DNA from 4 places in the Sphingopyxis macrogoltabida genome. Region 2 is predicted to be linked to each of the others. Evidence: predicted binding sites of a transcription regulator. Region 2 holds the regulator's gene; each other region holds the start of a gene.
The links. The regulator LexA, encoded in region 2, represses DNA repair genes until DNA is damaged. The targets are predictions, from matches to a motif close to GTTCCNCNCTTGTTCT.
Positions count from the first base shown of each region.

Region 1: the regulator LexA is predicted to act here: its motif matches at 3,317-3,332, upstream of AN936_RS19205 (ImuA family protein).
Region 3: the regulator LexA is predicted to act here: its motif matches at 2,748-2,763, upstream of AN936_RS00885 (ribonucleoside-diphosphate reductase subunit alpha).
Region 4: the regulator LexA is predicted to act here: its motif matches at 3,281-3,296, upstream of radA (DNA repair protein RadA).

Region 1 covers NZ_CP012700.1:4,142,331-4,148,211, reverse strand. The annotation lists gene AN936_RS19215 (error-prone DNA polymerase) at 1-1,089, opposite strand, end outside; gene AN936_RS19210 (Y-family DNA polymerase) at 1,086-2,624, opposite strand; gene AN936_RS19205 (ImuA family protein) at 2,527-3,312, opposite strand; gene AN936_RS19200 (efflux transporter outer membrane subunit) at 3,490-4,899, opposite strand; gene AN936_RS19195 (efflux RND transporter permease subunit) at 4,896-5,881, opposite strand, start outside.
Region 2 covers NZ_CP012700.1:1,576,263-1,582,143, reverse strand. The annotation lists gene trpC (indole-3-glycerol phosphate synthase TrpC) at 1-541, shown strand, start outside; gene moaC (cyclic pyranopterin monophosphate synthase MoaC) at 538-1,008, shown strand; gene AN936_RS07425 (molybdopterin molybdotransferase MoeA) at 1,005-2,195, shown strand; gene lexA (transcriptional repressor LexA) at 2,262-2,939, shown strand; gene AN936_RS07415 (ComEC/Rec2 family competence protein) at 2,893-5,052, opposite strand; gene gltX (glutamate--tRNA ligase) at 5,121-5,881, shown strand, end outside.
Region 3 covers NZ_CP012700.1:178,140-184,020, forward strand. The annotation lists gene AN936_RS00875 (ribonucleotide-diphosphate reductase subunit beta) at 1-189, opposite strand, end outside; gene AN936_RS00880 (endonuclease domain-containing protein) at 254-691, opposite strand; gene AN936_RS00885 (ribonucleoside-diphosphate reductase subunit alpha) at 754-2,706, opposite strand; gene AN936_RS00890 (EAL domain-containing protein) at 3,445-5,736, opposite strand.
Region 4 covers NZ_CP012700.1:3,394,091-3,399,971, reverse strand. The annotation lists gene AN936_RS15810 (acetyl-CoA acetyltransferase) at 1-1,454, opposite strand, end outside; gene AN936_RS25785 (hypothetical protein) at 1,451-1,573, opposite strand; gene AN936_RS15805 (enoyl-CoA hydratase-related protein) at 1,575-2,369, opposite strand; gene fsa (fructose-6-phosphate aldolase) at 2,446-3,096, opposite strand; gene radA (DNA repair protein RadA) at 3,313-4,674, shown strand; gene AN936_RS15790 (CvpA family protein) at 4,685-5,245, shown strand; gene AN936_RS15785 (iron-sulfur cluster assembly scaffold protein) at 5,242-5,670, shown strand; gene AN936_RS15780 (cation:proton antiporter) at 5,673-5,881, shown strand, end outside.

The DNA of each region.
Region 1 (5,881 bases), 2.2 Mb from region 2:
GCCGAGCAGGAAACAGACGATCGAATTGGCAGCCGATCCGCGTCCCTGACACAGGATCGGCGGTTCGCGCGTGCGGGCGAAGCGGACGAGGTCATGGACGGTCAGGAAATAATAGACGTAGCGGCGCTTCCTGATCAGCCAAAGTTCGTTACCGACAAGCTTGCGGACTTTTTTGGCGAGGGGGATGCCGTAGCGCTTCTCCGCCGCTGTCTTCACCAGATGATGAAGATAGTTGAACGGTTTCCAGCCCGGCGGCACCGGCTCGTGCGGGTATTCGTAGCGCAGGTCGTCTAAGCGAAAGTTGATACGGGCGAGCAGCTTTGTGCTTTGCTCGAACGCCTTCGGATAGCCATCGAACAGGCGTTGCATCTCGGCAGGCGCCTTCAGATACCGCTCGCCATTGGCGCGGAGTAGTTTGCCCGCCTTCGAGATCGTCGTGCCCTCGCGGATGCAGGTGATGATGTCGTGTAGCGGGCGCTGGGCGGCGGTCGCATAAAGCGCGTCATTGGTTGCGAGCAGGGGGACACTGGTTGCTACGGACAGGCGCTGAAGTTCGACCAATCGCCGCGCATCGGTGCCCGATTGGGGCATCGTAGCTGCCAGCCACACCGATTTCGGCCGCGCGCGCTTGAGGGTGCGGAGCAGGAGGTCGTCGCCCTCCATCGCGATCAATAGCAGGTCGTCGCAATGGTCGAGCAGATCTGCGAGGTAGAGGATGCAGCCGCCCTTCTCCGCGCGCAGATTGCCGGTCGAGAGCAGGCGGGTCAGCCGCCCCCAGCCATGGCGGCTGACCGGATAGGCAACGATGTCGGGCGTTTCGTCGGCGAAGACGAGCCGCGCGCCGACTACCAGCCGGAAGTGGGCGACGGCTTCGGGCTGTCTGACCTGCAGATCTTTCAGGAACGCCCACGCCCGCACCACCCCCGCGACGCTGTTGCGGTCGGCGATGCCGATGCCGGTCATGCCGAGCGCGAGCGCCTCGGCGACCATCTCGGCGGGGTGCGAGGCGCCGCGCAGGAAGCTGTAGTTGGTCGCGGCGACCAGTTCGGCGAAGCGGGTTTCGGGGATGGTCTCGGACGCATCGCTCATGCGAAGACCCCGTGGATATACCAGCGCGGGTCGGGCTTTTCGTCGTAAAGCCCGTGTCGGAACAGCCAGAAGCGGCGGCCCTGCGCGTCCTCGACACGGTAATAGTCGCGCGTCAGCCCGCCATTGTCGCGGCGCCGCCACCATTCGGCGGCGATGCGTTCGGGGCCTTCGTAGCGGCGCACGGCATGGAAGGCGCGGCGCCAGCGAAAGCGCTGCGGCGGGCCGTCGGGGACTTCGGCGATCACCTCGATCGGCTGCGGCGGGTCGAAGATATGGAAGGGACGCGTCGGCGGCTCGCCGGCATCGGGCGCCTGCCAGGGCAGCGGCGCGGGCGCGTCGATCGCGGGCAGTTCGAGCTGCGCCTGTTCGGGGATATGGGTGTCGGCCGGACGAAGACGCCGCACCCGGCCGCGCCCGAGCCGCGTCGCCAGCCGGTCGGCAAGCTCGTCGATGGCGGCGACTTTCACCGCTCCGCCTTCGAGCTTGAGCTGGCTCGCACCGAGCGCCTCGAGCCGCGGCACCGCGAGGCGGATCATGTCGAAGCCGAAGCCGGGGTCGAGCGGGTCGGCGAGGCCGTCCATCCGTTCGGCGAACAGGCGCATGACGAGACCGGTGTCGCGCGTCGGGTGGCCGGTTTCGATCGCGATCGTCCGCGCAAGGCCATCGCTGCGAAAGAAGGTGGCGCGGAAATGACGCCCGCCCTTGCCGCGTTCGCCCAGCTCTTCCATCGCTTCGGCGGCGAGTTCGGCCAGCACTTTGGCGGCGTGCGCGGTGCTCCCCAGCGGCTCGGCGAAGCGGCGTTCGGCGGCGACCGGCGGCGGGGCGACGCGCGGGTCGAGCGGGCTCGGCGCATCGCCGAGCAGGCGGCGCAGCGCCATTGCGGCCTCGGCGCCGAAGCGCGCGGCAAGGTTCGCCATCGGGCGGCTCGCGAGGTCGCCGATCGTCTTGAGCCCCGCGCGGACGAGCGCGGTCGTCGCCTCGGCGTCGAGTTCGAGCGCAGCGACGGGCAGGCGGCGGATCGCCTGCGCCTCGTCGGGCGCGGGCCGCGCCTGATAACGCGCGAGTGCGCGCGCGGCGTCGGCGGTGGGGCCGAGCGCATGGCGCATCGTCATACCGAGCCGCGCGAGGCGGTTTTCGACATCGGCGATCACCCCCGCTTCGCCGTCATGGAGATGAGCGGCACCCGCGATGTCGAGGATCAGCCCGTCGGGGGCGTCGAGCGCGACGAGCGGCGTATAGCGCGCGCACCCCTGCGCGAGCCGGTCGAGCCATGCATGGTCGAGCAACGGATCGTGCGCGAGGACCGCGAGTTCGCCGACCTGCGCGCGTGCGTCGGCGAGCGGCATGCCGGGACGCAGCCCGGCCGCCAGCGCCGCCGCATCGACGCTCGCGAGACGCATCGCGCCGCGCTGCTTCTCGGCGAAGACGAGCGGGGCCTCAGGCGGCCGCGGTGCCGTGCGCAGCCATCGCTCGGCGGGCAGGAAGGGGAAGAAGAGCGCCAGATAGCGGCGAGTCCCCGAAACTATGTTCGTCATGGTTCCAGTCCAGTCGCCAGCGCGTCCCCGCAGGGCCGCCGCGCCAGCGCAGCAGTTCGAGGTCGAAGGCGGGCGCGCCGGGTGCATTGGCGGCGAGGGCGTGCGACGCCGCCGCGGCGACGCTCCAGCGCGTTTCGGCGACACTCGGTGCGGGGATCGCGTTCAGGCGCAGCATCAGCAGCGTCGTCCCCGCGTCGCGCGCGCCGAGCGCGAGGCGGCGGCCCGCGGTCAGGTCGAGCAAGGGGAATTTGCCCCAGCTTTCGACGATCACCGCCGCCGAACCCGCGCAGCGGATCGCATCGTTGGCGCAGGCAAGCAGCAGCTTGGGGTCGGCCGCCTCGACGAGGAGCAGCCGGTCGGGGTCGCCGCCGAGTTCGGCAATCCCGGGGGCATAGATATGCCCGGTGCGGCGCCCGGCGTCGGCGGTGCGCAGCCAGAGGAGCGGCGCCGGGCCGGGGGTGCGCAGGGCGAGGAGCGCCGCGAAAGCGGCCGCGCTCGTCGCGTCGAGCGCGTCGGCGGCAAAAAATTCATGGACCCGTCCGATCGCGAGCCCGCCGCCGAGCGCGCCGTCGAAGCGCGCATCGCCGCTGGCCAACCAGCCTTCGGCCGGACGGTTTTCATGGCCGCTGGCGGCCAGCCGGGCGACGCGTCGGCGCAGCCCGGCGAGTTGGGAAGACGACTCGCGCATGTTTGTTCCTGATATGTTCTATTAGCGCGCGAGCGGGGGCGATTGTCAAGATGAGTCGGTATCGACCTTCATCGTTATGCCGGACCCTTCGACATGCTCCGGACAGGCTTGATCCGGCATCCATTTCACGACCGAAGCATGGACCCCGGATCAAGTCCGGGGTGACGATGAAGGTCGTCAGGGCGTGCTGTTTCCCGAACCGCTGTCGCCGCCGAGGGCGCGGAACAGCGCGATTCGCGTGTTGACGAGCAGGAGCTGCGTCGTGATCTCGCTTCGCCGCGCCGTATAGAGGCTGCGCTGCGCATCGAGGCTGGCGAGGAAGCTGTCGACCCCGCCCTTGTAGCGCGCGTCGGTCAGCCGCGCGGTGTCGGCGGCGGCTTCGGTATTCGCGGCGGCGGCGCGGACGCGTTCGGATATCGTGCCCTGCACCGCAAGCGCGTCGGCGACTTCGCGGAACGCAGTCTGGATCGCGCCTTCATAGCCGGCGAGCGCGGCGTCGCGCTGCGCTTCGGTCACCGCGACCCCCGCGCGGCGGCCGCCGGCGTCGAAGATCGTCGCGGCGGCATCGCCGCCCGCCGACCAGCCGAACGAACCGCTGTCGAACAGGCTGCCGAGCGCGTCGCTGGCGAAACCGAGCAGGCCGGTGAGCGAGATCGTCGGGAACAGCCGCGCCCGGGCGACGCCGATGTCGGCGTTGGCGGCGCGGAGGCGATATTCGGCCTCGATCACGTCGGGCCGGCGCAGCAGAATCTGCGAGCTGACCCCGGCGGGCAGCGATACGATCGCCGGCGTCACCTCGGCGAGCCCGGCGGGCAGCAGTGCGCGGTCGACATCGCCGCCGACGAGCAGGCGGATCAGATTTTCGTCCTGCGCGATCGCGCTCGTCTGCGCCGCGATCGCATCTTCGGCGGTCGCGAGAATCTGTTCGGCCTGCCTGAGGTCGGTGCGCGGCGCGACGCCGCCGTCGAGCCGCGCTTTGGTCAACCGGACATTCTCGCGCGCATTGGTTGCGGTGTCCTGTGCGATCGCCAGCAGGTCGCGGTCGGCGCCATAGGTCGCCCACGCCTGCGCAAGGTCAGAGATCAGCGCGATGCGGACGGTCCGCGATGCGGCTTCGGTCGCGAGCGCGCTGTTGCGATCGGCTTCAGCGGCATTGGCGAGGCGGCCGAACAGGTCGAGTTCGAACGCGGTGATGCCGCCGCGCAGCGAGAAATCGCCGCCGCCGCCATTCCCTGCGCTATTACTTCCGCTATCCGCATAGCCGGCGCCGGCGCTGATCCCGATTTCGGGGAACTGTCCCGCGCGGCTGACGCGCGCCTGCGCGCGCGCCGTGGCGACATTGGCATAGGCGACGCGCAGGTCGCGGTTGTTCGCGAGCGCCTGTTCGGCGAGCGCCTGCAACCGCGGGTCGGTGAAGACGCTGCGATAGGAAAGGATCGGCAGCGCCGCTTCGCTCTGCAGCAGATAGGCGTCGCCGACCGGCCAGCTCTGTGGCACCGGCGGCGCGGGCAGCACCGTCTTCGGCGCGAGCGAGCAGCCCGCCAGCGCCAGCGTCCCCGCGAGCAGGAGGGGGCGGAGGGCCGTCATGCCGGAACCTCCGCCCCGCCGGAACCCGTGTCCTTGTCCCCATCCTTGTCCTTGCCGAAGCGGCGGCGCAGCGCGGCGAGGCCGTCGCGGACGCCCCTTCTGACGAGGACGAAGAAGAGCGGAATGAAGAAGATGGCGAGGAAGGCGGCGGTCAGCATGCCGCCGATCACCGCGGTGCCGATCGCGACGCGGCTGTTCGCGCCCGCGCCGGTCGCGATCGCCAGCGGCAGCACGCCGAAGATGAAGGCGAAGCTGGTCATCAGGATCGGGCGCAGGCGGATGCGCGCCGCCTCGATCGCCGCCTCGATCACGCGCTTGCCCTTGCGTTCCTCCTGCTCGGCGAACTCGATCATCAGGATCGCATTCTTCGCCGCGAGCCCCATCGTCGTGAGCAGCCCGATCTGGAGATAGACGTCGTTCTCCAGCCCGCGCAGCGTCACCGCGAACACCGCGCCGATAAGCCCGAGCGGGACGATCAGGATCACCGCGAGCGGGATCGACCAGCTTTCATAGAGCGCCGCGAGGCAGAGGAAGACGACGAGCAGCGAAATCGCATAAAGGAAGGGGGCCTGTCCCGACGACAGCCGCTCCTGATAGGAGGACCCCGACCAGGCGACGCTGGTTCCGGGAATCTGCGCCGCCATCGCTTCCATTTCGTCCATTGCCTCGCCCGAGCTGACCCCCGCGGAAGGCTGGCCCGAAATCTCGAACGCCGAAACGCCCTGGAAGCGCGACGTGGTCGCGGGCGTGGTCGCCCAGCCGATCCGCGAAAAGGCCGAGAAGGGCGACATCTCGCCGTCGGCCGAGCGGACATACCATTGGCCGAGGTCTTCGGGCTTGGCGCGATAAGGGGCGTCGCCCTGGACATAGACGCGTTTGACGCGGCCCTTGTCGATGAAATCATTGACGTAGCGGCCACCCCAGGCGGTCGCGAGGGTGTTGTTCACGTCGCTGTTGGTCAGCCCGTAGGCGGTCAGCCGCT
Region 2 (5,881 bases):
TGCCTGTCTGTCGGTGCTGACCGATGCGCCCTATTTTCAGGGGCACGAGGATTATCTGGTCGCCGCGCGCGCCGCCTGTACTCTGCCCGCGCTGCGCAAGGATTTCATGATCGATCCCTGGCAGGTCGCCGAGGCACGCGCGATCGGCGCCGATGCGATCCTGATTATCGTCGCCGCACTCAATGATGGCGTCATGCAGGACATCGAGGCGGCAGCGGTCGAGCGCGGCATGGACGTGCTCGTCGAAGTCCATGACGAAGCCGAACTCGAGCGTGCTTTGGGCAGGCTGACGTCGCGGCTGATCGGCGTCAACAACCGCGACCTCCGCACCTTCGAAACCGACCTCGGCGTCACCGAACGCCTTGCGAAACTGGTCCCGCCGGACACCTTGCTCGTCGGTGAAAGCGGCATCGCCAGCCATGCCGATTGCGAACGGCTGGCCGCCAGCGGCGCCAGGAGCTTCCTCGTCGGCGAAAGCCTGATGCGCCAGCCCGACGTCACGGCAGCAACGAAAGCGCTGCTCACCGGAGTGGCGGCATGACCCGCCCGACGCATCTCGACGAAAAGGGTGCGGCGCATATGGTCGATGTCGGCGGCAAGGCGGCAACCGGACGCCGCGCGGTGGCAGGCGGGCGTATCGCCATGTCGGCGGAGGCGCTCGATGCCATCCGCAGCGGCAACGCGCCGAAAGGCGACGTGCTGTCGACCGCGCGCATCGCCGGCATCATGGCGGCGAAACGCACCGCCGACCTCATCCCGCTTTGCCACCCGATCGCGCTGACACAGGTCAGCGTCGAATTCGAATGGGAGGAAGACGGCATTTCGGTGCGCGCGGTCGCGGCGACGACCGGGCCGACGGGGGTCGAGATGGAGGCGCTCACCGCCGCATCGGTGGCGCTGCTGACCCTTTACGACATGGCCAAGGCGCTCGACCGCGCGATGACCCTCGGCGACATCCGCCTGCTCGAAAAGAGCGGTGGCCGCTCGGGCGACTGGCGCGCCGGATGAGCGGCTTGCTGCCGGTCGAGGAAGCGCAGGCGCGCCTGCTCGCGCTCCGCACCCCCTTGGCGGCAGAAAATATCGCGGTTTCCGCGTCGCTTGGACGCTATCTTTCGCAAGATGTCTTCGCATCGCGCGACCAGCCTGCGGCGGCGCTGTCGGCGATGGACGGCTATGCGATCCGTTTTGCCGACATGCCGGGACCGTGGACAATTACCGGCGAAATCGCTGCCGGCGCTGCCCCGGACCGGACCGTCGGCCCCGGCGAGGCGATGCGAATCTTCACCGGCGCCATGCTTCCGGGCGGTGCCGACACGGTGATCCTCCAGGAAGATGTTGCGGCAGCGGGCGTGGCACTGGCGCTAACCGGCGACGGCCCCGGCGCGCGGGGGCGCCATATCCGCGAACGCGCCGGCGATTTCGCCGCCGGCACGCGCCTGCTCGCCCCCGGAACGCGTATGGGCGCCGGCGCAATCGCCGCCGCGATCATGGGCGGCGCGGGCGAGGTTCGCGTCGGATCGCGGCCGCGCGTCGCGATCCTGACCACTGGTGACGAGCTTGTCGCGCCGGGCCGCACGCTCGCGCCGGGCCAGATCCCGAACAGCAACGGCGCGATGCTCGCGGCGATGCTCGCCGCCGTTCCCGCCGACGTCGCCCTGCCGCTCCATATGCGCGACGACCGAATGTCGATTGCCAGTGCAATCAAGGAGTTGGCGCGACACCATGACGTCATCGTCACCGTCGGCGGCGCATCCGTGGGCGACCATGACCATGTTCGCGGCGCCCTCGACGACGCCGGCGGCCGGCTCGATTTCTGGAAGATCGCGATGCGGCCGGGCAAACCGCTGATCGCCGGTGCGATAGGCGAGGCGCTGCTGCTCGGGCTGCCCGGCAACCCCGGCTCGGCCTTCGTCACCGCGACGCTCTTCCTGCTGCCGTTGATCCGCCATCTTGCAGGCGCAGCAAATCCGCTCCCCGCAATCCGCCAGGCACCGCTCGACGCAGCGCTTGCCGCCGGTGGGGCGCGCCGGGATTATCTGCGCGCACGGGTCGACGGCGGCGCTCTCCATATGTTCGACAGCCAGGACAGCGGCCAGACTGTCCCGCTGATCGAGGCCGACGCGTTGCTGATCCGCGAAATCGGTGCGCCCCCGCGCGCGGCGGGCGCGATCGCCGATTATATCGCCATCGCTTGACAAGTTCCGGTATGTTCCACTATCGTTCTCATTATGTCCGGTTCTGGTCCTGACGGAGAATGATCGATGTTGACCGCCAAGCAGCATGAACTGCTTCACTTCATCCAGCAAAAGCTCGACGCGAGCGGCATTTCGCCGTCGTTCGAGGAGATGAAGGAGGCGCTGGGACTGAAATCCAAGTCGGGCATCCACCGACTGATCAGCGCCCTCGAGGAACGCGGCTTCCTGCGCCGCCTTCCCAACCGGGCCCGCGCCCTCGAAGTGGTAAAGCTGCCTGAAACGGCAAAGGCGGCGCCGACGCGTGAAAATGTCGTGCCGTTGCGCAAGAGCCCGCCGGCGATGCGGCTGATCGCCGCGAACGACATCATCGAGGTGCCGCTGCATGGCAAGATCGCCGCAGGCGTGCCGATCGAGGCGTTCGAGGATCACAATAATCTAGCGGTTCCCGCCGCGCTGCTCGGCGCGGGCGAACATTATGCGCTCGAGGTTTCGGGCGATTCCATGGTGGAAGCCGGAATTTTCGACGGCGACTATGCGCTGATCCAGAAGGCGAGCACCGCACGCGAGGGCGATATCGTCGTCGCGCTCGTCGACGGGCAGGATGCGACGCTCAAATATTTCCGCCGCGAAGGCCAGATGATCCGGCTCGATCCGGCGAACAGCGCCTATGAGCCGCAACGTTACCCCGCCGAGCGGGTCATCGTGCAAGGACGCCTGTCGGGACTGCTTCGTCGTTACCACTGACCTGCCGGGGCCGGCGCCACGGATGTGCGTCACCGGCATTCAGGCTGGTGATCGCGCGTGGCTCCTCGCCTAGGTAGAGTGCCAGCCCGCCGGTTTCGGCGAGGCTGTCACGGTCGATCGTAAGCCAGCGTGCGACACATTCGCGCGGCAACCAGCGATCACTGATGACCACATCGGCGGCAGCGCAGGCCTCAGCCATGTCGGCGCCGTCGATCCGGTCGCGGCCGCGCGAGGCAAGGATGACACGTCCCGTATCGCCTTCCCCTTGCCGCCAGCGGCAGAAATCGCGGTTGCACGTCACATGCTCCAAGTCAGCGAGGGCGACCAGCGGCGTATCGATTCCCGCCGCTTCGGACAGCGAATCGCGGATGAAATCGCCCGCACGATCGCGCAGCAGGGCATAGCTACCGCCGGGTACCGCCACCGCGATATGGCGCCCGTCGCCGGTCACCAAGATGTCGGGCCGCGGCTGCACGAGCAGCGCAGCGACGCCGATGACAAGCGGCACGAGTCCAGCCAGCCGCCACGACGTCCGCCACAGGAGCAGCCATAACCCGCCGAAAACGACGAGCGCGAAGCCCCATGGCGGAAAGGACGGCAAGGTCGCGACCGCGCCCGGCGCATCGGCGACGCCGTGCGCGAGCAGGATCAGCAGCGCGAGCGCCTTTTCGGCGACCCACCAGAAGGGCGCGCCGAGCCCGACGCTGTCGAACAGCAACGCCAGCGCTTCGGCGGGCATGATGACGAAGGTCGTGAGCGGGATCGCGACGACATTGGCGAGCGCGCCGTAAAGCCCCGCCTTGTGAAAATGGAACAAGGCGATGGGCGCCAGTGCGATTTCGACAACAAAACCGGTAATCAGCAGCCCGGCAACACCGCGGCCGGCGTGGACGATCCAGCGTTCGTCGCGCCGTTCGAGGAAGCGGCGCATCCGCGGGCTTTCGTGTAGCGCGATGATCGCGGTGACCGCCGCAAAGCTGAGCTGGAAGCTTGGCCCCGCGAGCGCCTCGGGCCGCCAGACGAGCACGATCAGCGCCCCCGCCGCGACCAACCGCAATGTCAGCGCCTCGCGCCCCAGCAGGAACGCTGCGAGAACGAGCAGCGCCGCGACGCACGAGCGGATCGTCGGCACCTCGGCGCCGCTGAGCCATGTATAGCCAACCCCCGCTAGCGCCGCGCCCCCGGCTGCTGCCGTAAGCACGACGCCGCGCAGCGCCAGCCGCGGGCTCAGCGCGAGCAGCCGGATAAGCAGGAACATGGTGAAGCCGACGACTGCGGTCACATGCAGCCCGCTGATCGACAGCAGATGCGCGAGGCCGCTACGCCGCATTGCTTCCGAATCCGCCTCGCTGATCGCGCCCTGATCGCCGGTGACCAGCGCCGCAGCGATGCCGCCCGCCGATCCTTCGACCTGCTGCTGGATATGTCCGCTAAGCCGCATGCGCAGCGGCGGGGTGCTCTCGGCCGCCCCCGACGCGCGGGCGACGTCGCCGAGCACCGTCCCCACCGCACCGATCCCGTCGAACCAGGCGCGCCGGGCGAAATCATATCCGCCCGGCAGGCTGGCAGGCGGCGGCGGCATCAGCCGTGCCCGCACCGCGACCAGCTCACCGCCCGCGAGTCCCGCTGCCTGTTCGCTGCGTAATGTCAGGCGGAGGCGCGGCGGCATATCGGCGCGATGTTGCGGCCGCGCGAGGATACGCACCTGTCCGCGCGCCGGCAGCGGCTCGACCCGTTCGACCCGCATCGAAAATTCGGTGGTGATCGGCTGCGCCAGCACCGGCGCCGCGACCCATGTCGCACGCACCCAGACGAGGAGCAGGCCCAGCGCCATCACCGCGCACCCGATCGCGAGCATTCGCCCGAGCCGCCGCTGCCAGCCGATCAGCAACCCCGCGAGCAGCCCGCCGCCGAGCGACAACAACAGTCCGATCCAGTGCGCCGCCGCCGGAAGCGCGAACCACGCCGCGATCCCCGCCCCGAACGCAACCGGCAGCCACAATCCGATGCGCTCGCGCTCGGCCTCCAGCCGCGCCTCGATATTCGCTAGCAGCCGCGCCCGGCCACCCGCCCATCGGCCATCAAACGGCGTTTGAAGCTGCCTTGTCGCCATGCTAGGGGCTCCCCCGACCCCGTCCCCGCACCTGTCCGGGGGCGGCAGAGTGAGTGAAAGAGGCCGTAGTGGCAACCGAAAACCAGACCGATCCGAACGAAGCCACCGGCGCCGCCGTCGTGACGCGCTTCGCGCCCTCGCCGACCGGCTATCTCCATATCGGCGGCGCGCGCACCGCGCTTTTCAACTGGCTGTTTGCGCGCCATCATGGCGGCAAATTCCTGCTCCGTATCGAGGACACCGACCGCGCCCGTTCGACCGACGCCGCGATCGACGCAATCCTCGACGGGATGCAGTGGCTCGATCTGGACTGGGACGGCGAGACGGTGTTCCAGTTTGCCCGCGCCCCGCGCCACGCCGAGGTCGCTGCCGAATTGCTCGCAAAGGGCGACGCCTACCGCTGCTATCTGACGCAGGACGAGCTCGCCGCGATGCGCGCCGAAGCGCAGGAAAAGCGCTTGCCCTTCCGCGTCCGCAGCCCTTGGCGCGACCGCGACGACGGCGATCCCGCCGCCCCGCACGTCGTCCGCCTGCGCGCGCCGCAGGACGGAGAGGTGACGATCCACGACAAGGTGCAGGGCGCAGTCACCGTCCAGAATGCCGAACTCGACGATTTCGTCCTGCTGCGCAGCGACGGCACCCCGACCTATATGCTCAGCGTCGTCGTCGACGACAACGACATGGGCATCACCCATGTCATCCGCGGCGACGACCATCTCAACAACGCCTTCCGCCAGCTCGCACTGATCCGCGCGATGGGCTGGCGCGAGCCCGTCTACGCCCATGTTCCGCTGATCCACGGGGCCGACGGCGCCAAGCTGTCGAAGCG
Region 3 (5,881 bases), 1.4 Mb from region 2:
GAAGAAGCGGAAAATCTGGGTGAGCAGGTTGCGTTCGTGGTCGCTGATCTTCTGCGCCCAGTCGCGGCAATCCTCGCCCAGCGGCACTTCCTCGGGCACCCAGTGGATCTGCTGCTGGCGCTTCCAGAAATCGAACGCCCAGGGATATTCGAAGGGCTTGTAGGTCTTGCGGGCTTCTAGAAGGGGCATCGGCGATCTCCGGACTGGCGTATCTTTACTCCTCTCCCACCGGGAGAGGAAGGGGCCCAAGGCGTCAGCCTTGGGAAGGTGAGGGTGGTTGGCGGCCTGGTGCCGGCGGTTGGTCGCCCTCACCCTTCCGCCGCTGCGCGGCTGCTTCCTTCTCCCGGAGGGAGAGGGAGATTGTTTCCATGACGCCGCTCGTGTTCGCGAGGACGTCGTTGTTCCAGAAGCGGAGGACGGTGAGGCCCTGCTGCTCGAGATATTCGGTGCGGCGGGCGTCATAGGACGCCGCCCCCGCATGCTGGCCGCCGTCGACCTCGATCACCAGCTTCGCGGCGAAGCTGAAGAAATCGGCGAAATAGGGGGCGATCGGAACCTGCCGCCGCCATTTCGTGGCGGGGAAGGTCTTGCGCAGCGCCTGCCACATCCGCTTTTCGGCTTCGGTGGCGTCCCTGCGCAGGGTGCGGGCGCGGGCGACGGTGCCGGCGGGTTGGCCCTGATAGGTCCGCATCGGGATCGCCCTCACCCTTCCGGCGCTTTGCGCCTCCCTCCCTCTCCCGGCGGGAGAGGGAATCATTGGCACGCGAGGCACTCGTCGTAGTCGGTGGTCTGCAGCTCGTATTTCGGGGCCTCCGACGTGTTGTCGGCCTCGACGCCGCCCGCGAAGCCGGCGCGCTGCACCGATTTCGACCGCAGGTAATAGAGCGATTTGATGCCGAGCTCCCACGCGCGATAGTGGAGCATGAGCAGGTCCCATTTCTCGACGTCCGCCGGGATGAACAGGTTCAGCGAGGCGGCCTGATCGATGTAGGGCGTGCGGTCGGCGGCGAGTTCGAGCAGCCAGCGCTGGTCGATCTCGAAGCTGGTCTTGTAGCAGTCCTTCTCGTCCTGCGTCAGGAAGTCGAGGTGCTGGACGCTGCCGCCCTTTTCGAGGATCGAGTTCCACACATTGTCGCTGTTCTTCGCCTTGTCGACGAGGAGGGCTTCCAAATGCGGGTTGCGGATCGAGAAGCTGCCCGACAGCGTCTTGTGCGTGTAGATGTTCGCCGGGATCGGCTCGATGCACGCGCTGGTGCCGCCGCAGATGATGCTGATCGACGCGGTCGGCGCGATCGCCATCTTGCAGCTGAAACGCTCCATCACGCCCTGATCGGCGGCGTCGGGGCAGGGGCCGCGCTCGTTGGCGAGCAGCATCGACGCCTGATCGACTTGCGCGCGGATATGCTTGAAGACGCGGAGGTTCGACGATTTCGCCATCGCGCCCTCGAACGGCAGGCCGCGCGCCTGGAGGAAGCTGTGGAAGCCCATGACGCCGAGGCCGACCGAACGTTCGCGGCTGGCGCTATATTTGGCGCGCGCCATTTCGGGCGGGGCGCGGTCGATATAGTCCTGGAGGACATTGTCGAGCATGCGCATGACATCCTCGATAAAGCGCTTGTCGCCGTTCCATTCGTCCCAGGTTTCGAGGTTCAAGGACGAGAGGCAGCAGACCGCGGTGCGATCGTTGCCGAGATGGTCGCGGCCGGTCGGCAGGGTGATTTCCGAGCAGAGGTTCGAGGTGGTGACCTTGAGTCCCAAGTCGCGATGATGCTTGGGCATCATGCGGTTCACCTGATCGATGAAGATGATGTAGGGCTCGCCGGTCGCGAGGCGCGTTTCGACGAGCTTCTGGAACAGCGAGCGCGCATCGACGGTGCCGCGGACGCTCTGGTCCTTGGGGCTGCGGAGGTTGAATTCGGCGCCGTCGCGGACGGCCTCCATGAATTCGTCGGTGATCAGCACGCCGTGGTGGAGATTGAGCGCCTTGCGGTTGAAGTCGCCCGACGGCTTGCGAACCTCGAGAAACTCCTCGATCTCGGGGTGCGAGATGTCGAGGTAGCAGGCGGCCGAACCGCGGCGGAGCGAGCCCTGCGAGATCGCGAGGGTCAGGCTGTCCATGACGCGGACGAAGGGGATGATGCCGCTGGTCTTGCCGTTGAGGCCGACGGGTTCGCCGATGCCGCGCACCGCGCCCCAGTAGGTGCCGATGCCGCCGCCGCGGCTGGCGAGCCAGACATTCTCGTTCCAGGTGCCGACGATGCCCTCGAGGCTGTCGTCGACCGAATTCAGGTAACAGCTGATCGGCAGGCCGCGGCCGGTGCCGCCGTTCGAGAGAACGGGGGTGGCGGGCATGAACCACAGCTTCGAGATATAGTCGTAGAGGCGCTGGGCATGATCCTGATCGTCGGCATAGGCCGACGCGACGCGCGCGAAGAGATCCTGGTATGATTCGCCGGGCAGGAGGTAGCGGTCCTGCAGCGTTTCCTTGCCGAAATCGGTGAGCAGCGCGTCGCGGCTGCTGTCGGTGGTCACTTCGAACCGGCGCGCGTGAACCTTGGGCTCGCTGCTGTCGTTGAGCTTGGCGGCGGGAGGCGATTCGGGAGCCGATTCGCCCTTCGATTCGGGTGCCGCCGGAGCGTCATTCTTTGTCAGTTCCACCGTCGCCACGTCGCTCGTCTCCACCCGTTCGCTTTCCCGAAAATCCATCTGGTTCGCCCCCATTTTTGACCAGCGCCGCGCGGCGCTTTGTTCCTGTCTTGTTCGACTCGGGACGAAGCCCCGATCCTAGCATCTAAACCGCCCCGCGGGGCACATATTTTTGGGCGCAAGAAGGGTTTTCCCGTGCCCATATGGGATGGGCGACGGAAATCCGCCACTTACAGCCTGATACAATTTCTTGGGGTGCCCCCGCTGGTTACCCACCACCTATAGTGCCACGTCGGCGCGGCGATGCAAGACGGTAAATGACAGATTAGGGACTCGGTTCGTCGATATTTTGATTCAGTTCGTCGCGCGGGACGGGCCGGCCGCAGGCAAAAGATCAGCCTTTCTGCGGCCCCGCGCCCGATCGGTGTCCGGAGCGCGCTGCGGCTGAATTTTTTCGGGTCGATACAGACCCTTCGCCGGCACCTCTTGGCCGACACACCATATATTGGGGCAAGCCCGGCGGCGGACGCAAGAGCGGTTAACCAAGCCGCGGGCAAAAAGGGGCTGGCGGGCAAAGAAAAAGGGCCCCGGCGATGCCGGAGCCCTTTGTCTAACCCTGGGGGCCTTTAGGCCTGACCGCCACCGTTACCGGAGCCGGCGCCGCCCAGAAATTTCCAAAACCAACCCATTTGAAATCTCCTGTAGGCACTGCCAATTCCACGGCAGTTAACGCGACGTATACCTTAAAAAACAAGGTAAAGCGAGTCTTAACCTTAACAAATGGTGCCAAAATGGCAGTTATGCCGAGCGGCTGTGGGGAGCGGTCGAGAGATTGGCCGAAAGCTCGGAAAATAGCTGCGGCTTTCCAAGATGATACCCTTGGCCAACGTCGCATCCGAGCCCTTCGAGCAGGGTCATGGTTTCGCGATCCTCGATGCCTTCGGCGACGGCGATGGCACCAAGACGGTGCGCGAGATCGATCGTCGATTTGACGACTTCGAAGTTGCGCTGCGAATCGCGCATTGTCATCACGAAGCGCTTGTCGATCTTGATCTCGTCGGCCTCGATCTCGGTCAGATATTCGAGGTTCGACTGGCCGGTGCCATAATCGTCGATCGACAGACGGATGCCCGAGCGGCGAAGCTGGGCGAGCGTCTGGCGCGCCTGGCGGCTGTTTTCGATCTGCGCGGTCTCGGTGATCTCGATCGTCAGCCATTCGGGCGACAGATGGTGCGCGGTCAGCATGACGCGGATCGTGCCGACGAGGTCGCTGTGGTCGAGCAGCGTCGCCGAGAGGTTGACCGACATATGGATCTTGAAGCCGCGCGCATGGAGCTGCGCGGTCGAGCGGATCGCCTGATCCATGACGAACAGGGTGAGGCGGTAGATGTCCTGGCTCTTTTCGGCCTGGACGATGAACTCGTCGGGCGGGATCGGTCCGCGCGTCGGGTGCGTCCAGCGCGCCAGTGCCTCGACCCCGACGAGCTTGCCCGAGGCGATTTCATATTGCGGCTGGAAGGCGACCCAGATGTCGCCGCCGGTGAGCGCGTCCTCGAGCTGCGAGTGAAAGCTGAGCTGCCAGCCGGCGTCTTCCTTCTGACGCGGCGAATATTTGGTCCACAGCGCGCGGCTGCGCACCGATTTTTCGGCGGCGACGAGCGCGGCGGCGAGCCGCTGCGCGTTCGAGCCCTCGAACTCGTCATTGACCCCGAAGGCGATCGCGACGTCGACGCGCAGTTCGCCAATCGTCAGCGGCGCGTTGAACAATGCGGCGAGGCCGGCGAGATGTCCCTCGATCTGGCTGTGCTGATAATAGGGAACCAGCCAGGCGAAGGTGCCGTCGAGATCGTGATGGAGCTGCGTGCCGTGGCAGGCCAGCGTCAGGCGGCGTGCGACCTGGTCGACCATCTGCTGGCTGCCCTCGCCGGGGAGGAAGGCGGCGAGATCCTCGAAATTGACGAGCTTCGCGGCGATGATCGTTGCGCTGCCGAACGGCTGTTGGGTGCGCAGCGCCTCGAAATTGGGCAGGCCCGATACGGGGTTTTCGCGCTGGGCCGAGAAATGGCGGCGCTTGCGCGAGACGTTGGCGCCGAGCGCGGCGATGAAAAAGGCCGCAGCGCCGATCTCGACCGAGACCAGCGACACGGTCAGGAAGATTTTCGCGGCCGCGGTCACGCCGACCACGCCGAGCGCGGCGCGGCTGTACCAGCGGCCGCGATCGAACATCAGGGCGGCGAGCAGGATGATGGCGGCCGCGAGCAGCGGCGGGAGCCAGCCGATATCGACGGGCATCCCGCGCTTGAGCGTCTCGCCCGCGATCAGGTGGATATAGGCGCCGGGAATCTTGTTGTGACCCGGCAGATAATGCTGGTCGGGCGACGCCGTCGAGGCGGGCGCGAAAATGACATCCTTGCCGTGCAATTGCGCGGCCCCGACCTTGCCCGAGATGACGTCGATCGCGCTGTAGCGGGTCACCGTTTCGGTGTCGTAGGAATAATCGATGGCGAATTGCCGGGGCTGTTCGCGGGGGTGGCCTGCCATGACGGCGGCGAAGCTGGGCAGCACCCGGCCGTCGGCACGCACAGCCATCGGGACCTTCCAGACCTGCCAGAACCCGTACTCCCAGCCGATGAACGCTTTCTGTGCGCGGTTGCCGAGGCGGGCGTCGGGCCACACGGCGCCCTCGGCTTCGGTGCCGCCGAAATTCGCCGACGGAACCGCGAGTATGATGCGGTCGTCCATCGCCTTCACCGCGGCCGCCATTTCGCCGAAGGCCGGGTCCCTGACCCGGCGCTCGTAGGAAAAGTCGACGAACAGGCGGTGGACGCCCGCCTTGTCGATGGCGCGGATCAACTGGGCGTGGTTGGCGGCGGTGAAATCCTGATCGTCGACCGCCGCGAGCGTCTTGTCGTCGACCGCGACCACGACGGTTTCGCCGGAAACCGGCCGCCAGGCGATGCTGCCGAGTGCGCTTTCGACGACGCGATCGATCGGTAGCGCCACGCCGGTAACACCGACGATGACGCTGAGCAGCAACGACAGCCCGAAGGTTCGCCAGCTGACGATCATCTTGTTGCCCAGCTTGAACACGCACGTCTCCAGCGATTACCGGACGTGCCTAGTCGGTGATGGTTATCATTGCGTTAATCATGAACGAAACATTGCGGTGAGCGGGGCGGGGCGGGTGTGAATATATGCCGGAATAGCGGTTTTCGGCCGCTTTATGTCCTGCCTA
Region 4 (5,881 bases), 1.8 Mb from region 2:
TGCCCTTTGGTGCCCACCGGCTCGCCCCTGCCGTCGGTGAGGAAGGCGAGCATGGCCGCGTCGCTCACGTCGACATGCGCGAGGGTGCGTTTATCTTCGGGCGTACGTGCAACGACGACGCCGGCTTTCGGAGCACCGTCGCGGCCGTAAAAGACGGTGTAGCTTTCGATCGTCGCGGCGCCGGCATAATCCTCGATCAGTTCGGGCACCGGGCCGCGCTTCGCCTCGGCTTCGGCCTGATAATCGAAATCCTGCGGGAAGCTTGCCTTCGCGATCGGCTGGCTGCCGAGCACGATGCAATGATTGTCGGTGGCGAAGCCGCCGTTGGCGAAGAGGAAGCCGTAGCGGCCCTCCGTGCGCAGCCTTTGGGTCATCGAGACGATGGCATGGCTCATGTAGTTGGCGATCGGGCCGCCGCCGAAGGTCAGGCCGCCGAACACCGTCGCCGGGCGGTCCCACGGCCAGCCGAGGATGCGCCGCGCCATCTTCGGCACGCAGGGGAAGCAGCTATAGAGTTCGACGCAGTCGAAATCTTCGGCGGTCATGCCGTTGAGTTCGAGCGTGCGGCCGATCGCGGTTTCCATGCTGACGCTGCCGTCGTAGCGGTCGCGGCGGAGGATGCTGGCGGGCTCCTTCGCGGCGGCGCCCATGCCGACGTAGATCAGCCGCTCGTCGGCGATTCCGCGGCGGCGCGCTTCGGCGAGGCTGGCGACGATGAAACCCGCGCCCTGATTGACCGACGAATTGGCGACCATCAGCTTCGAATAGGGGAAGGCGATGGGGCGATTGCGTTCGTTTATGTCGAGGATATCGGCGGGGGCCGCGGGCTTGCGGATCCACGCGCCGTCGTTCGCGGCGGCGACTTCGGAGAAGCGCGACCAGATTTCGGCGCTTTCGAACTGCGCGTCCGCAAGGCTTTGGCCCCATGCCGGGCGTGTCGCATTCTCGTAGAGCGGATAGACGTCGACCGGTGCTGACAGCCCGTGTTTCTGGGCATAATTGGGCTCGCGCCGCGTCGCGACCTGGCGCACCGCATTATAGCTTTTGTCCTCGCCGCTCGCGGCCTTGGCGGCGCGGCCGGCGGCGGTGCGCAGCGCTTCGGCCCCGACGATGGCGGCGAGTTTCACCTCGCCCGCGCCGATCCGGTTCGCGGCCTCGTTGAGCAACCGCACCGGCGTGTCGCCGTGCGGCGCGGCGGACTGGTAATTGATCGCGGGATTGGCGCCGATCGCGGCGGCGAGCGGTTCGCAGAGCTTGCCGAGATGGTGGAAGCTGATCTGATCGACGATCGCGAGGCTGTCGATTTCGGCAAGCGGCACGCCGGCATCGGCGGCCGCGACTTCGAGCGCAGCGACCATCAATCCTAGCGAATCGAGTCCCTGGTCGGGATCGTCGGGGCGGTCGTTGACCTGCCCGACGCCGATGATGACGGGAATGCGTTCGGGATCGGTCATTCAAAAATCTCCGTTCGTGTCGAGCGAAGTCGAGACACACCGAAAGCAAGCGCCAAGCCGATGGGCATCTCGACTTCGCTCGATGCGAGCGGAAATTGGAGGGCGTCGGCGGTCATCATGTCAGCGCGCCTTCCACTCGGGCTTGCGCTTTTGCGCGAAGGCGAGCGGACCTTCGCGGGCGTCCTCGCTGCGCATCAGCACCGATCGTTCGCGCGTGTTGTGATCCCAATAGGGCGCGTCCGACGCGATGCGACCCGCCTCGATGCCGAGCGCGACGCGCTTCGAGGCCTGCACCGACAGCGGCGCGTTGGCCGCAATCTTTTCCGCGAGCGCAATTGCGGTCGGCATGAGCTCGGCAAGCGGCACGACATGGTTGACCAGCCCGAACTCGGCGGCGCGCGCGGCGGGGATCGGGTCGCCGGTCAGCATATATTCCATCGCCAGCTTGCGCGGCAGTTGCTGCGCGAGGCGGAAGGCGCCGCCCGCCGCGGCGAACAGCCCGACCTTGACCTCGGGCAGGCCGAATTGCGCATGATCGGCGGCGACGATGATGTCGCTCATCAGTGCGATCTCGCAGCCGCCGCCGAAGGCGAAGCCGTTGACCGCGGCGATGATCGGCTTCGAGATCGGATGCGCGACCATGCCCGCGAAACCCCACTCCTGCTGTGCCTTGTCGTCGGGCTGGAGGCTCTCGCCGCGCGACAGGGCGACAAGGTCGGCGCCGGCGCAGAAGCTCCTGTCGCCGGCGCCGGTGATCACGACGGCGCGAATCTCGGCGTCGTTTTCCGCATCTTCTAGCGCGGTGCCGATGCCGACATGGACTGCGGCATTGACCGCGTTGCGCGCCTCGGGGCGGTTGATCGTGACGATCAGGATGTGGCCGCGGCGTGTCGTGAGGATGGTGGTGTCGGTCATCGCGAATCTCTCCCTTTCGGGCGAGTATCGCGATGACTTGACGTTTACGTCAACTGCTAAGAGCGCGACGGGGCATTCAGATCGACTGGCCGGTCTTCGCCCAGTCGGCGAGGAAGCCCTCGATGCCCTTTTCGGTCAGGATATGCTTGAACAGCCCCTTGATCACCGACGGCGGCGCGGTCATCACGTCGGCGCCGATCTTGGCGGCTTCGAGTACATGGATGCCGTGGCGCACGCTCGCGACGAGGATTTCGGTGTCATAGGCATAATTGTCATAGATCAGCCGGATATCGGCGATGAGCTGCATGCCGTCGAAGCCATTGTCGTCGTGGCGGCCCACAAAAGGCGAGACGAAGGTCGCGCCAGCCTTGGCGGCGAGCAGCGCCTGCGCGGCGGAGAAGCAGAGCGTCACATTGACCATCGTGCCGTCGCTGGTCAGCGCCTTGCAGGTCTTCAGACCGTCGATCGTCAGCGGCACCTTGATGCAGACATTGTCGGCGATCTTGCGAAGGATTTCGGCCTCCTTCATCATCGTTTCATGGTCGAGCGCGACGACTTCGGCCGACACCGGGCCGGTCGTGAGCGCGCAGATTTCCTTCGTCACTTCCTTGAAGTCGCGCCCCGACTTGGCGATCAGCGACGGGTTGGTCGTGACCCCGTCGAGCAGGCCGGTCGCGGCGAGTTCCTTGATGTCGGCGATTTCGGCAGTGTCGGCGAAGAATTTCATGGCGCGGAGCTTTCTTGCGGGAAGGTGATTCGGTGTTGCTGATCCCCTAGAGCAACCCGCGCGCAAAATGAACCGCCGCCACTCCGCTTCGTCACCCCGGACTTGATCCGGGGTCCCGCTTGTCACCGCTGCTGAGCGGGACCCCGGATCAAGTCCGGGGTGACGGTGGTGGAAAAGGGGTGGCGTTCGTTGTTTGTTCTAGGTAAGCGCAACGTCATGGCCAAAGCGAAGCGTCAATATGTCTGCCAGAATTGCGGATCGGTTTCGTACCGGTGGCAGGGTCAGTGCGCCGACTGCGGCGAGTGGAACACGCTGGTCGAAGAGGCCGGCGAAACGGCCTTTTCGGCGAAGCATGACCTGAGCCGCGGCGGGCGGACGCTCGCGCTCGAAACGCTCGATGCACAAAGCGTGATGCCCGAACGGATGCTGTGCGGAATCGCCGAATTCGACCGCGCGCTGGGCGGCGGCTTCGTCGCGGGTTCGGCGACGCTGATCGGCGGCGATCCTGGGATCGGCAAGTCGACGCTGCTCTTGCAGGCGGCAGGACGGCTCGCGAAGGCGGGCAAGTCGGTCGTCTATATCAGCGGCGAGGAAGCGGCGGCGCAGGTGCGGCTGCGCGCCCAGCGGCTGGGGCTCGGCGATGCGCCGGTCGCGCTGGCGAGCGCGACCTCGGTGCGCGACATCCTTGCGACGCTCGACAGCCGCACCGCCGATTTCGTCGTCATCGATTCGATCCAGACGATGCACAGCGACCTGATCGACAGCGCACCGGGGACGGTGAGCCAGGTCCGCGCGAGCGCGCAGGAACTGATCCGCTATGCCAAGGACGGCGGCGCGGCGATCGTGCTCGTCGGCCATGTTACCAAGGACGGGACGATCGCCGGCCCGCGCGTGCTCGAACATATGGTCGACACCGTGCTGGCGTTCGAGGGCGAGCGCAGCCACCAGTATCGCATCCTGCGCGCGGTCAAGAACCGCTTCGGCGGCACCGACGAGATCGGCGTCTTCGCGATGGGCGAGGAAGGGTTGGGCGAAGTCGCCAACCCGTCGAGCCTGTTCCTGACCGACCGCAGCCGCGACGTGCCGGGGTCGGTGGTCTTCCCGGCGCTCGAAGGGACGCGCCCGGTGCTCGTCGAGGTGCAGGCGCTGACGGTGCGGCTGGCGAGCGGCGCGACGCCGCGCCGCGCCGTCGTTGGCTGGGACAGCGGACGCCTCGCGATGGTGCTCGCGGTGCTGGAGGCGCGCTGCGGGCTGCAGATGGGGGCCGCCGAAGTCTATCTCAACATCGCGGGCGGCTACCGGCTCACCGATCCGGCCGCCGACCTTGCGGTCGCCGCCGCGCTCATCTCGGCGTTCAGCGAGCGGCCGGTGCCCGCCGACGCGATCGTCTTTGGCGAGCTGTCGCTGTCGGGCGAGGTGCGGCAGGTCGCGCACGACGGGCTGCGGCTCCGCGAGGCCGTAAAGCTCGGCTTTGCGCGCGGCTGGGGCCCGAAAGGGATGAGAGGCGTCGGCGGAATTTCGGTCACCGGTTTCGGCCGCCTCGGCGAACTCGTTGACCTGATGCTCGGGCGCGACTAGCGACCGGCGAATGGGAAGTCTGACGGCTCTGGATATCCTCGTGCTGACGCTGGTCGGCGGCGGCGCGGTGCTCGGTTTCATGCGCGGGCTGGTACAGGAGGTGACGACCCTCCTGGCCTGGGTGCTGGCGATTCTGGCGGTGCGTTTTTTCCACCCGCTGGCCACCGATCTGCTGTCGGGCTGGATCGAAGCGCCCGGCGGCGCGGCGATGCTTGCTTTCGTGGTGCTGTTCGGCGGCGTCTTCGCGCTGGCCAAATGGGGATCGCGCGCGATGGGGCAACGCAGCCGCGCGTCGCTCGTCGGCGGTTTCGACCGCGGGCTTGGCGCCGGTTTCGGGGCGGTGAAGGGGCTGATCGTCGCGACGCTGCTCTTCATGGTGGTGACCCTGCTTTACGACATCGGCTACGGCAATGCGCAGCGGCCGGCGTGGATGGCTGACAGCCGCACCTATCCGGCGCTCAACGCGACGAGCGCCGCGATGAGCAAGGTGATCGCCGAACGCCGCGCCGCAGCGCGCGAGGACAGCGCGGCGACGGCAAAACAGGACGCGGCCGAAGCGGCAAAGCCATGAGCGCGCCGCTTTACAATCGCGACATATTGGCGCTGGCGGTCGCGACCGCCGAATATCTGCCCAATCCCGCCGCGCGCCACCATGCCAGCGCCCGCGCGCCACTGTGCGGCAGCCGGATCCTCCTCGATCTCGACACGGGCGACGATGGACGCGTGACCGGGGTCGGCATGCATGTCGAGGCCTGCGCGCTCGGGCAGGCGTCGGCGACATTGCTCGCGCGGCATGCGCCGGGACGCGGCATCGCCGAGATTCGCGCCGTGCGCGACGCCATCGCGGGCTGGTTCGCCGGCACCGGCACGTTGCCCGACTGGCCGGGGTTCGACCTGCTCGCTCCGGCGCGCGATTATCCGGCGCGCCACGGCGCGATACTGCTGCCGTTCGACGCCGCGATCGCGGCGCTCGAGGAACAGGCGGCGCGGGCGTGACGATGCTGGCGCTCGCCGCGGCCGCGACCGAGGTTGCTGCGGAGAAGGCGACCGACGCGGCGTTGGTCGAAGGCGCGATACTGCTCGGCGTCGCGACTTTGTTCGTGCTGATCTTTCGCCGCCTCGGGCTCGGCGCGGTGCTCGGCTATCTGATCGCCGGCGCGCTTGTCGGGCCGCACGGGCTGGGTCTCGTCGGCGGCGGCGAATCGAA